2 regions of the Terrabacter sp. R4-6 genome follow, and region 2 is predicted to be linked to the other one. Evidence: riboswitches for the same ligand, from Rfam matches in the RefSeq annotation. Region 2 holds a riboswitch; the other holds the start of a gene.
The links. A riboswitch is a leader RNA that binds a small molecule or an ion and turns the genes downstream of it on or off. The one in region 2 is predicted to bind cyclic di-AMP.
Positions count from the first base shown of each region.

Region 1 (5,741 bases), 1.3 Mb from region 2:
CTCGTCGTGCGCCCGCTCCACGATCCTCTGTTCCCCCACCCGTATGCCGACGTCTCGCCGGCTGTCTCGACCCACGCTCCACCGGGTGCGTGACGGGGCGCCGGGTCCCGTCCCCGACCCGAGGGCGCGTCCAGCAACGCACCTCACGCATCCTCTCCCCTGGAGACGCGCGAGGGTCCGAATCATGGCGCGACATGCCCGCAGATGTACAGGGTTGGGGCCACGCCGGGCGATTTGCGTGCGTTTGCGACACACCTGGCCCGCCGCGACGTCTTCCCCGGTGATGCGCCGCGCCGGACGCTCGGGCCAGGACCCGGGCGGGCCGTGGGGGCCATGGCGTGGGCGCATCACGGACGGCCGCGACGGGGTGGCTGTCCGACGGGTGGTGGGTGCTCCCGAGGAGGGGACGGGAGCACCCACCGAGCCCGGGGCCGCCTGCGCAAGAGACTGATCCGGCCCGACGCCGCGTGCGACGATGAAGCCTCCACGACCCCTCACCCGAGGAGCAGAGCATGACGGCGACCGACCCGAGCCACGGCTTCCTCACCGAGCCGGCGCTGACGCCGGAGCTCGAGGCCTACTTCGCGAGCGACGTCACCGACCACGGCTACGTCATGAACCTCAGCCGGGTCTGGGCCCAGTCCCCCGCCGCCCATGACGCGCTCTTCGGCCTCCTCGCCGACATGGTCTCCGTCGCCGGCCTGACCTTCCGGCAGCGCGGCATCCTCGTCGCCGCGACCGCCTCGACCATCGGCGACTCGTACTGCGCGCTCGCGTGGGGTGGCCGTCTCGCCACCGCTGCCGGCGAGGAGGTCGCAGGGGCCGTGCTCCGTGGCGACGACGATGCCCTCGACCCCACAGACGCCGCTCTCGCGACCTGGGCCAGGACCGTCGCGAGCAACCCGAACGCCACCACTCCCGCCGACCTCCAGCCGTTGCGGGCGGCCGGCTTCGACGACCGCCAGATCTTCGCGATCACCGTCTTCGTCGCGCTGCGTCGGGCCTTCTCGACCGTCAACGACGCGCTCGGGCCGCTCCCCGACCACCAGCTGCGCGCCGAGGCGCCACCGGCCGTCGACGAGGCGGTCTCCTTCGGCCGTCCGGCCGCTGACCAGCCCTCCTGACCTGGGCGTATGCCGTCCGCCCGGCTCCCGGGTCGGCCGCACCGTGGGTGCGGGCGCGGTCAGACCGTGTGGGTGGCGACGCCGCGCAGCAGGGCGAGGTAGTCCTCGACCGGGTGCGCTCCGCTCACGGCGGCATACCCGTTGGCGACGACGAACGGCGTCGACGTGACGCCCATCGAGCGTGCCTCCTGCTCGTCGGTCCGCACCTGCTCGGCGTACTCGTCGGAGGCGAGGACCGCCGACACCCGTCGCTCGTCGAGCCCGCACTCGCCGGCGAGGCGCTGCAGCACCGCGCGGTCGTCGATGGCGAGGCCCTCGACGAAGTGGGCGGAGTGGAAGCGCTCGACCGCCGCGGAGCGCAGCGCGGGGCCGCCCATCTCGCCCGCGAGGGCACAGAGCCGGTGGGCGTCGAAGGTGTTGGCGCGCACGGCGCGGTCCCAGTCGAAGACGAGGTCGTCGGCCACGGCCACCTCGCTGGCCTTGGCGTTCATCAGCCGACCGGCACCCGCGTCGCCGCCGTGGCGCACCGACAGGTGCTCGCTGACGGGCACCGACCCGCCCGCCGGGACGTCGGGGTCGAGCTCGAAGGAGCGCAGGTGCACGGTGACGTCGTGGGGACGCTCGAACGCGGCGACGGCGGCCTCGACGCGGCGCTTCGCGACCCAGGAGTAGGGACAGACCAGGTCGCTCCAGATGTCGAGCTCGATGAGGGTCGTGGACTCGGCGGCTGAGTGGTCGGTCATCGACTCAGTCAACCACGGACGCTCGCGTCGCCGGGAAGCCGACGAGCCCCCACCGGGATCCGGTGGGGGCTCGTCGTGAGGCGTGAGAGGTGACCGCTCAGATGCGGCCGTACATCGACGGCGTCGTCCAGATGGAGTGGTTGCCGATGACGGTGCCGGGGCGCTGGGCGTCGATCATGCGGCCCGGGCTGACGTAGATGCCCACGTGGTAGATCGGCGAGCCGAAGAAGACGAGGTCGCCGGGGCGCGGGTTGCTGACCGGCGTCGAGGCCGCGGCCTGCGCGGACGCGGTGCGCGGGATCGAGATGCCGGCCTGGCGGTAGACGTAGGAGGTGAAGCCCGAGCAGTCGAAGCCGGAGGGCGTCGTGCCGCCGTAGACGTAGGGCACACCGAAGAAGGACTGCGCGATGCCGACGATGCCGGTGGCGCTGGGGTTGGGCGCCACGTTGAGGGCGGCGCGCGTGGTCGAGCCGGAGCGCGACGCGCGCTCCTGCGCGGCCTCACGCTCGGCAGCGGCCTTCTCGGCGGCCTTCTTCGCGGCGCGCTCGGTCTTGACCTTGACGTCCTCGATGACGACGGGCTTGACCTTGGCCTGCTTGAGGGCGGGCTTGGCGTAGCCGATCGCCGACAGGGCGTTGCCGGCCTTGAGCGTGCCGGCGGCGGGGCCGACGGCCGCGGGACCCGCGACGGCGCTGCTCGAACCGTCAGCGGCGTTCGCCGTGCCGGCGAACGAGGCGACGAGGCCACCGGAGGCCGCGACGATGGCCGCACCCTTCACGGCGGGCTGGGCCGACTCCTTGGCGATCGTCTTGAGCTCCGAGATCGCGTTGAAGCGACCGGGGGCGCGGTGGCGCCCGGGAACGTTCTGAGCCACGTTTGACCTCTCGACGCCTACGAGGTGAGCTGTCGGGTTCGGGCTGGAGGTACTGCCCGGCCTTCGCTCGGACCGTGATCGGTCCACGGAGGGCTTCACCCCGAGGGCGTCTCTCGACGCCCGGAGAAAGTGGTTCCCCCGCTCCTGCCATGCGGTTCGTACTGAGCCTCAGGTCGATGGCAGGACTAGGCGGTCCGACCCGGGGCACTCACTCGACGGGGAGAGCAAGTTCGCCCACCGTACCCAAGTACCTGTGCCTTGTCACCTTCGAGTTCCCGGAAGTCAAAGAATTTTCAGCGACCTCGGATCCGGGCCGGACGAGGTGTGGCAAGGCATGCCAAAACGACCCCGCAGACGGGGGCAAACCCTGCCGGATACGGCGTGTTCAGGCGGCCTGGCAGAAGACGTGGACGGCCACGTCGTCGGGCAGCGACACACCGGTGGAGGGCTCGCTGCCCTCGCGGACGGCCAGGACCCGACCGCCGTCACGGACGACCTCGACGCGGGCGCCCGGCACGACGCCGGCGCTCGTCAGCAGCGCGAGCGCCTCGGGGTCGACCTGGACGGGCTCGCCGATGCGCCGGATCGTCACGACGGTCGGAGCGGCTCCCACGGCGGCGGTCAGGGTGCTGAGGCCGGTGAGGAAGTCCTCGTCCTGGCGCACCCCGAGCTCCTCGAGACCGGGGATCGGGTTGCCGTACGGCGACTCGAGGCCCTCCCCGATGAGGCCGAGGATCTTGCGCTCGACCTTCTCGGACATGACGTGCTCCCACCGGCAGGCCTCGTCGTGGGCGTACTCCCACTCGAGGCCGATGACGTCGACGAGCAGCCGCTCGGCGAGCCGGTGCTTGCGCATGACGCGGGTGGCGAGGAGCCGGCCGTGGTCGGACAGCTCGAGGTGGCGGTCGCCCGAGACGGCGACGAGACCGTCGCGCTCCATGCGGGCGACGGTCTGCGACACGGTGGGGCCCGAGTGGCCGAGACGCTCGGCGATGCGCGCGCGGAGGGGCACGATGCCCTCCTCCTCGAGCTCGAAGATGGTGCGCAGGTACATCTCGGTGGTGTCGATCAGGTCCGTCACGGTCATACCTTCTCAGAATCGGAGAGCGGTCAGGGACCGCCCGTCGCCGGGCCCGGCGTCCGGCGCGTCCTCGCGCCCCGGGTCGGGTCGTGCCGCGGCACCCAGACGCGCAGCCAGCCCGCGCCGACCACGGCCCCGATGCCCAGCACGACGGCGGAGGCGCCGAGCGACATGATGGCGCTCAGCCCTGACAACGCCAGCGGGCCCGCCGCCCTTCCCACGTCGGCGCAGAGGCGCCAGCCGCCGAGGAACTGCGCCCGCCCGTCCGCGGGTGAGGCGTCGGCGCCGAGGGTCATGATGAGCCCCGCCCCCAGGCCGTTGCCGAGCCCGAGCACCGTCGCCGCGGCCGTCACGGCCACGAGGCTCGTGGCGAGCGGGAGCAGCATCATGCCGAGGCCGAGCACGAGCATGCTGGGCACGGCGGCCGCGACGCGGCCGTAGCGGTCCATGAGCCAGCCCGACGGGTAGAAGAGCGCCATGTCGAGCGCCCCGGCGACGCCGAAGACGAGCGACGTCTGCGCCGGGGAGAAGCCGACCGACTCGGCCCAGAGCGGCACGAGGGCCTCGCGGATGGCACGCGCACCGGCCACGCACATGGCCCCGGTGCCGAGCGTCAGCAGGACGTGCCGGTGCTGCAGGAGCACCGACGCCACACTGCGCGGCGGGCCGCCGCCCGCGACCCGGTGCGCCGAACGGGTGATGTCCGGCGCGAGGAGGACGAGGACGAACGCCGCGATGCTCGCGACGCCGCCGACGGCGTACGCCGCCTCGGTGCCCCACCTGACGATGACGAGCGATCCGATGAACGGCCCGACGAAGTAGCCGATGCGGTGCACGCCACCGAGCGTCGACAGGGCCCGCGCCCGCATCGCCACAGGAACGGCCTCGGTGAGGTACGCCTGCCGCGCCAGGCCGAAGAGCGAGCCGGCGAGCCCGATGACGAGCACGCCGACGAAGAGCATGACGAGACCGCCGGCCAGGGCCGCCACGAGCATGCCGGCGGCCTCGATCAGGGCCGCGACGAGCAGCGCCCGGCGCTCACCGATGCGGGCCGCGAGGGCACCCGACGGCAGGTCGCCGAGGAGCTGGCCCACGCCCAGCATCGCGACGAGCAGAGCCGCGACGCCGACCGAGGCGCCGAGCTCCCGTGCCGACACGGCGATGATCGGGGACACCGCGCCGGCGCCCGTCGAGCCCAGGAGCGTGGGCCCGTAGGCCGACAGGGCGATGGCGCGCAGGCTGCCGCTGCGTCCCTCCGCACCGTCTCCCCGAATCTCGGTCACGCCACAGGACCCTAACGATCGGGTTACTCGGGTGGCCGGGGCGCCCAGCCGACGAAAGCATTGGCCCGTGGCCAGGACTCAGAGGACGAGCAGACCGAGGGCGGTGGAGGCGGCGTTGGCGGCGACGACCGCCAGGGCCACCGTCACCGCGTCCTCGCGTCCCCTCACCCGCCACCACGCCACGAGGAGCACCGTCTCCACGGCGGCGACGACGACCTCCGCGCCCGCGAGCTGCCACGGCGACCCGAAGCCGGTCGACACGGCATACAGCACGGGGTGCGTCACGACGTTGACGCCGACCGCCCCGACGAGCGCGCGACCCCACCCGGCCCAGCCCGCCGCCCGCGCGAACGCGACGAGCACCGGCACCTCGACGGCGAGCGTCAGCGCGAGGGCGGCCATAGCAGCGGGGCTCACCTCGTGACCGCCACGCCGCGACCGGGCGGCCTCGTCTCCGACGCGCCGGACCCGGCCGTCACCGTGCAGCGCTCGCGCACCATCACGCTCCTCGCGCTGGCGGCCGTCGGCGGCTCGCTCGGGATGGCCCTCGGGGCGCCCATCGCGACCGCCGTCATCGGCCTCATCCTCTTCGGCATCCTGCACAACCTCCTCGAGATCCGCTACGTCGCGGGCCGC
Region 1 covers NZ_CP197224.1:3,376,402-3,382,142, reverse strand. Annotated here, with positions in the region: gene ACSSS0_RS15840 (sigma-70 family RNA polymerase sigma factor) at 1-21, opposite strand, end outside; gene ACSSS0_RS15835 (carboxymuconolactone decarboxylase family protein) at 513-1,124, shown strand; gene ACSSS0_RS15830 (DsbA family oxidoreductase) at 1,184-1,867, opposite strand; gene ACSSS0_RS15825 (C40 family peptidase) at 1,965-2,741, opposite strand; cyclic di-AMP (ydaO/yuaA leader) riboswitch at 2,744-2,919, opposite strand; gene ACSSS0_RS15820 (iron-dependent transcriptional repressor DtxR) at 3,127-3,822, opposite strand; gene ACSSS0_RS15815 (MFS transporter) at 3,852-5,105, opposite strand; gene ACSSS0_RS15810 (hypothetical protein) at 5,184-5,522, opposite strand; gene ACSSS0_RS15805 (hypothetical protein) at 5,526-5,741, shown strand, end outside.
Region 1: another riboswitch for cyclic di-AMP. It lies ahead of ACSSS0_RS15825 (C40 family peptidase); the one in region 2 lies ahead of ACSSS0_RS10000 (CHAP domain-containing protein).

Region 2 (5,741 bases):
GCATGCCGTTCTCCTCGGTGACGCGCAGGCCGAGGGCGTCGGCGTAGAACGCCCGGGCCGCGGGGATGTCGTCGACGGAGAAGCCGCTGAAGGCGTGGGAGTCCTGAAGCACGGTGGGTCCTTCCATGGCCTGTGCGCGGGCGCGGTGCGCGCCCGACCCCTCCAGTGAAGACCCGTCGGGCCCGCCACGGGCCGAGCCGGCCGAAGAAAATTCGGTGGAACCCCAATCCAGCCGGCCCTCGGCGGCGAACCCCCGCCCGGAGACGGTCGACGACGACCCCCCGTCCGAAGCAGAGAAGGATGGACGGTTTGTCTCCTCGTCAAGGAGGAACACAGATGCGCACCACCACCACTCGGATCGCCGGCGCCAGCCTCGCTGCAGCCGCCGCCATGGCCCTCAGCATCGGCCCGGCCTTCGCCGCGGACGCCTGGGTCAGCGCCAACCTCAAGCCCGTCGCCGGCAACGGTGTCGACGGCAGCGGCACCGCCATGGTCGAGGTCACCGGCAACAAGATCACCGTGACGATGGCCGCCAACGGCCTGCTCCCCGACAACCCGCACGCCGCGCACATCCACTTCGGCGCCGAGGCCCGCCACGAGTGCCCGATCCTGTCCGACGACAAGAACGGCGACGGCCACCTCAACACGACCGAGGGCGGCCCGGCCTACGGCGACATCGTCGTCTCGCTGACGAAGACCGGTGACACGAGCCCGAAGTCGGGCCTCGCCATCGACCGCTTCGACACCGCGCCCGGCGGCAAGCTGACCTACCAGCGCGGCAGCATCAAGGTCTCCAGCGACGTCGCCAAGGCGATCTCGGCCGGCGAGTCCGTCGTCGTCATCCACGGCGTCGACTACAACGAGGACGGCAAGTACTCCGGCGACACGAAGAGCGACCTCGACAAGTCGCTCCCGACCGAGGCCACCGACCCGGCCCTCTGTGGCGCGCTGCGCGTCGCCCCGGCCGGCGGCATGCACACCGGTGGTGGCCTGGCCGCCGACAGCCTCAAGAGCGGCGGCCAGAACGAGGCCCTCATGCTCGTGGGCGGCGGCGCCCTGCTCGCCGCAGCCGGAACCGGCACCTTCGCCGCCCGCCGCGCCCGGTCGCGCGCCTGATCGACGGGACCACCCCCATGACCGAGCGCACCCGGCTCCACGGCGCTGACCGCCCCACCCGTCGCTTCGGCGCGGGTGTGGCGGCGGCCCTGGCGGTCACGGCCATCCTGGTCGTCGTCGGGATCGTGGCGCTCGTCATGGGCCTCCGGGGCAACCCGGGGACGCCCGGCCCGCCGCCTCCCGCGGCGGGCGGGGCCGCCTCGGCCCCAGCGCCGGCGCGCCCGTCCGGCAGTCCCACGTCGAGTCCCACGTCGAGTCCCAGGTCGAGTCCGTCGGCGTCCCCCGGTCAGGGCGGGACACCGACATCCGGCAGGACGGCCGGCGGCGACGCGAAGGGCAGCGGCATCGGTGAGTTCCTCGAGGCGTCCGAGCCGACGTCGATCGAGATCCCCTCGATCGGGGTGCGGTCGTCGCACTTCGTGCCGCTGCGCATCCAGCGCGACGGGACGATCTCCGTGCCAGGCACGGCCCAGGAGGTCGGGATCTACGACGACGGCCCCACGCCGGGCCAGCTCGGTCCGTCGGTCCTCGCCGCGCACGTCGACACCCCGTCGGGGGTGCCGGGCATCTTCTACGAGCTCGGCAAGGTCAAGGCCGGCGACGTCGTCAAGGTCTCGCGTCGGGACGGCTCGCACCTGACCTTCACCGTCGACACGGTGGCGGCCTACAAGAAGTCACAGTTCCCGACCGAGCTCGTCTACAAGGGCGACTTCACCAAGGCCGAGATCCGCCTCGTGACGTGCGGCGGTCCCACCGACAGCCGCAACGAGTACCGCGACAACGTCGTCGTCTTCGGCCACCTGTCGGGCACCACCTGAGCCGCCGCGCGGCTCCACCAGCACCGACCCGAGGTTCGCCGGGGGGGGCCTCACCGAGGGACCCCGCGGCGTACCCGTGGGGGACTTGTCGGGCACCGCCCTGCGCTGTGATCCACGTCTCATCCAGCGGAAGGTAAAGCGTTGGTATAGACGGACACACCGGACATTCAAGGGTGATCGCCGCGCGTCGTCGTTACCGTGGCGTGACATTTGCCAGTCGCCTCGTCTAGTCTTCCGGGAGTCCGGCCACCTGGTCGGGCTCTCGTGAGGTGGACCGCCTAGTCCTGTCACCGCCTGACGAGAGAGATCAAACCTTGTGACGGGAGCGGAGGAACCACACGTTTCTCCGGGCGTCCGGCGCAACGACTTCGGACGTCCTTGGGGTGAAGACCGAACCGCCACGTGACCTCGTCACGAAGCGGGGGTGGCCCGGGCACCTTTCCGCCCGAACCCGACAGCTAACTTCGTAGGCGCGGAGAGGTAACACGCGTGAACACTGAGAACATCCGCGGTCGCCATCGTGCGCCAGGCCGCCACAACCCCCTCAACGAGCTCAAGCTCCTCGCCCGCGAGTCGGCCCAGCCGGCCATGAAGGCGGGCGCCGTCGTCGCCGCCACCGGTGGACTCGTCGCCACCTTCGCCAACCCGGCCAGCGCCGACACCCTCTCGCCCGCTCAGGGTGAGGTCGCGGCTGCTGCCGGCGTCGACGCCGCGGCCCCGGCCGCTGTCGGCCCGTCCACGGCCGCCGCCCCGGTCGCGTCGACCGCGCTCTCGAAGATCGGCTACGCGCCGGCCGTGCAGAAGGCCGTCGCCCAGCGCACGGCCAAGCCGGCCAAGCCGCAGGTCATCGAGGACGTCAAGGTCAAGACCGAGCGCGCTGCCGCCAAGGCCGCCGCCGAGCGCAAGGCCGCTGCCCAGCGCGCCTCGCGCGACCTGACCCGCAAGACGCTGACGACGAGCACCTCCTCGTCGAAGTCGAGCAGCAACGGCTCCGTCCCGAGCGCCTCCTCCGGCATGCGCGCCTCGTCCAACTGGGCCACCGACGGCCAGTGCACGTGGGGCGCCCTCAACAAGTGGTACCAGTCCGAGGGCTACTACCCCGGCGGCTGGACCGGCAACGCGATGGTCTGGGACACCGGCGCCGCCAACGCGGGCTACACCGTGAGCGGCACGCCGCGCACGCGCTCCATCCTCGTCATGGAGCCCGGCGTCCACGGCTCCTCGAGCGTCGGCCACGTCGCCTGGGTGACCGCGGTCAACGGCAACGAGGTGACGATCATCGAGATGAACGCCCTCGCCGGTGCGTACAACTACAACACGCGCACGCTGACCGACGGTCCCGGCATGAAGTACATCTACGCGCCGTGACCCACCGGGTCGTCGTCACGACGACCACCGCGGAGTTCTCCGCGAGGTGAGCGCGTACGAAGGGGAGGATGCCTGCGCATCCTCCCCTTCGGCATGCCCGGGACGACGCGGCCTACCCGCACCGGCCGGCCGGGCACCCGACGCCCGCGTGGGATCGGCCACACCCCCAACCCTGGACACCCGGGAATGATCGACCGCCTGCCCTCCTTGTCGCCTAGGTAGTTGAAGGCTCCACCGATCGTCGGTGGGCGCCACCAACCCACCGACAGTCCCCTAGACGTGAGGAGCAGGCCTGTGTCGACGGCCTTCGAGAGCATCCGCATCGGCCGCTGGGACCTCCCCCAGCGTTTCGTCATGGCACCGCTGACGCGCAACCGCGCGGGCGAGGGCCAGGCGCCGACCGAGCTCAACGCCGAGTACTACGGCCAGCGCGCGAGCGCCGGCCTCATCATCACCGAGGGCACCCAGCCGAGCGCCGTCGGCCAGGGCTACCTGGACACCCCCGGCATCCACTCGGACGAGCAGGTCGCCGGCTGGCGCCTCGTCGCCGACGCCGTCCACGCGGGTGGCGGCCACGTCGTCGTCCAGCTCATGCACGCCGGCCGCATCGCCCACCCCGACAACAAGGGCGGGCTCGAGAGCGTGGCGCCGAGCGCCATCGCCGCGCCCGGCGAGATCGTGACCCCGAAGGGTCAGCAGGCGTATGCCGTCCCGCGGGCCCTGACGACCGACGAGATCCCCGCGCTCGTGGCGGAGTTCGCGCACGCCGCGCGCCAGGCCGTCGCGGCCGGGCTGGACGGTGTCGAGGTCCACGCCGCGAACGGCTACCTGCCGCACCAGTTCCTCGCGCCGTCGAGCAACGAGCGCAGCGACGCCTACGGTGGCTCGCCCGAGAACCGCGCCCGCCTCACGGTCGAGATCACCAAGGCCGTCGCCGAGGCGATCGGCGCCGACCGCGTCGGCATCCGCATCTCGCCCTCGCACAACATCCAGGGCGTCCTCGAGGAGGACGAGGCCGAGACGGCCGCGACCTACGAGTCGCTCGTCGAGGGCATCGCGCCGCTCGGGCTCGCCTACCTCAGCATCCTCGGCGACCCGGAGTCCGACCTCGTCCGCGACCTGCGCAAGCGCTTCGACGGCCCGGTCATCCTCAACACCGGCTTCGGCAAGGTGACCGAGCTGGCCGACGTCGAGGACATCCTCGAGCGCGACCTCGGCGACCTCGTGGCCGTCGGGCGCGAGTTCCTCGCGAACCCCGACCTCGTCCGCCGCTGGCGCGAGGGTGCCGAGCTCAACGAGCCGAACTCCGACACCTTCTACGGTGGCGGCGCCGAGGGCTACACGGACTACCCCGCCCTCCCCTGAGGATCCCCGTACGGGAGTGACCACTCGAGCACCACACCCCCTCGAGTGGTCACTCCCGTACGCACCGAAACGACCACTCGACGTGGGGTTGCGCGAGGTCAGGTGGGGTCGGGTGGGTCCTGACCCTCCTGCGCCGACGGGAGGGGGTCGCCGAGGGGGCGCTGGACCCAGGTGACGTCGTGCGAGGAGCCGAACTTCCAGCCGATGTCGCGGTACGTGCCGACCGGCTCGAAGCCCATCGCCGCGTGCAGCCGGCCGCTCGCCTCGTTGGGCTGGGTCATCCCCGCGGCGGCCATCCGGTGGCCGCGGGCCGTGAGCCGCTCGAGCAGCGCCTCGTAGAGCCGGCGCCCGCCGCCGCGACCGCGGCGGTCGGCCGCGAGGTAGACCGACACCTCGCACGACCACCGGTACGCCGCGCGCTCCTTGAACGGACCGGCGTACGCGTAGCCGACGACCTCGCCCGCCTCCTCGAGCACGAGGAACGCGTGCCGCGCCTGCGCCTTGGCGATCCGGCGCTCCATCTCGGCGACGTCGGGCGGCTCGGTCTCGAAGGTGACCGTCGTCCCGGTGACGTAGGGCGCGTAGATCGCGGCGCACGCGGCTGCGTCGTCGGACCCGGCGTCACGCACGCGGGTCGGGGTGGGCGGTTCGAGCGGTTCGCGCAGGTCGGACATGCCGCGATGCTAGGGCGCCGGTGTGTCGGCCGCGTGAACCGCTCCCCGGCCCGCCACCGCTCGGCCACCCCGGCGCCATGCTGACTGCGATCCGCGCCCGTGTCCTCCCCGAGAACCAGCGTCGGACCTTCGAGGAGCTCACCTCGGACCTCGACCTCAACGAGGGCGACACCCTCTCCAAGCGGTCGGCCTTCTGGACGATGCTTTTCCTCGCGGCGTGCATCGCGAGCGCCGGGGTCATCGCCGACTCGACGGCGACCGTCATCGGCGCCATGATCATCGCCCCGCTCTCGACGCCGATCATGGGGACGGCGCTCGCCCTCGTGAAGCGAGAGCGCACCGGCGGGGTGAAGTTCGTCGTGCTCGGCGGGGTCATGGTCGTCGCGGTCGGCGCGCTCTT
Region 2 covers NZ_CP197224.1:2,125,382-2,131,122, forward strand. Annotated here, with positions in the region: gene ACSSS0_RS09985 (VOC family protein) at 1-112, opposite strand, end outside; gene ACSSS0_RS09990 (hypothetical protein) at 337-1,116, shown strand; gene ACSSS0_RS09995 (sortase domain-containing protein) at 1,134-1,934, shown strand; cyclic di-AMP (ydaO/yuaA leader) riboswitch at 2,230-2,419, shown strand; gene ACSSS0_RS10000 (CHAP domain-containing protein) at 2,424-3,302, shown strand; gene ACSSS0_RS10005 (alkene reductase) at 3,597-4,667, shown strand; gene ACSSS0_RS10010 (GNAT family N-acetyltransferase) at 4,766-5,341, opposite strand; partial or broken gene ACSSS0_RS10015 (DUF389 domain-containing protein) at 5,644-5,741, shown strand, end outside.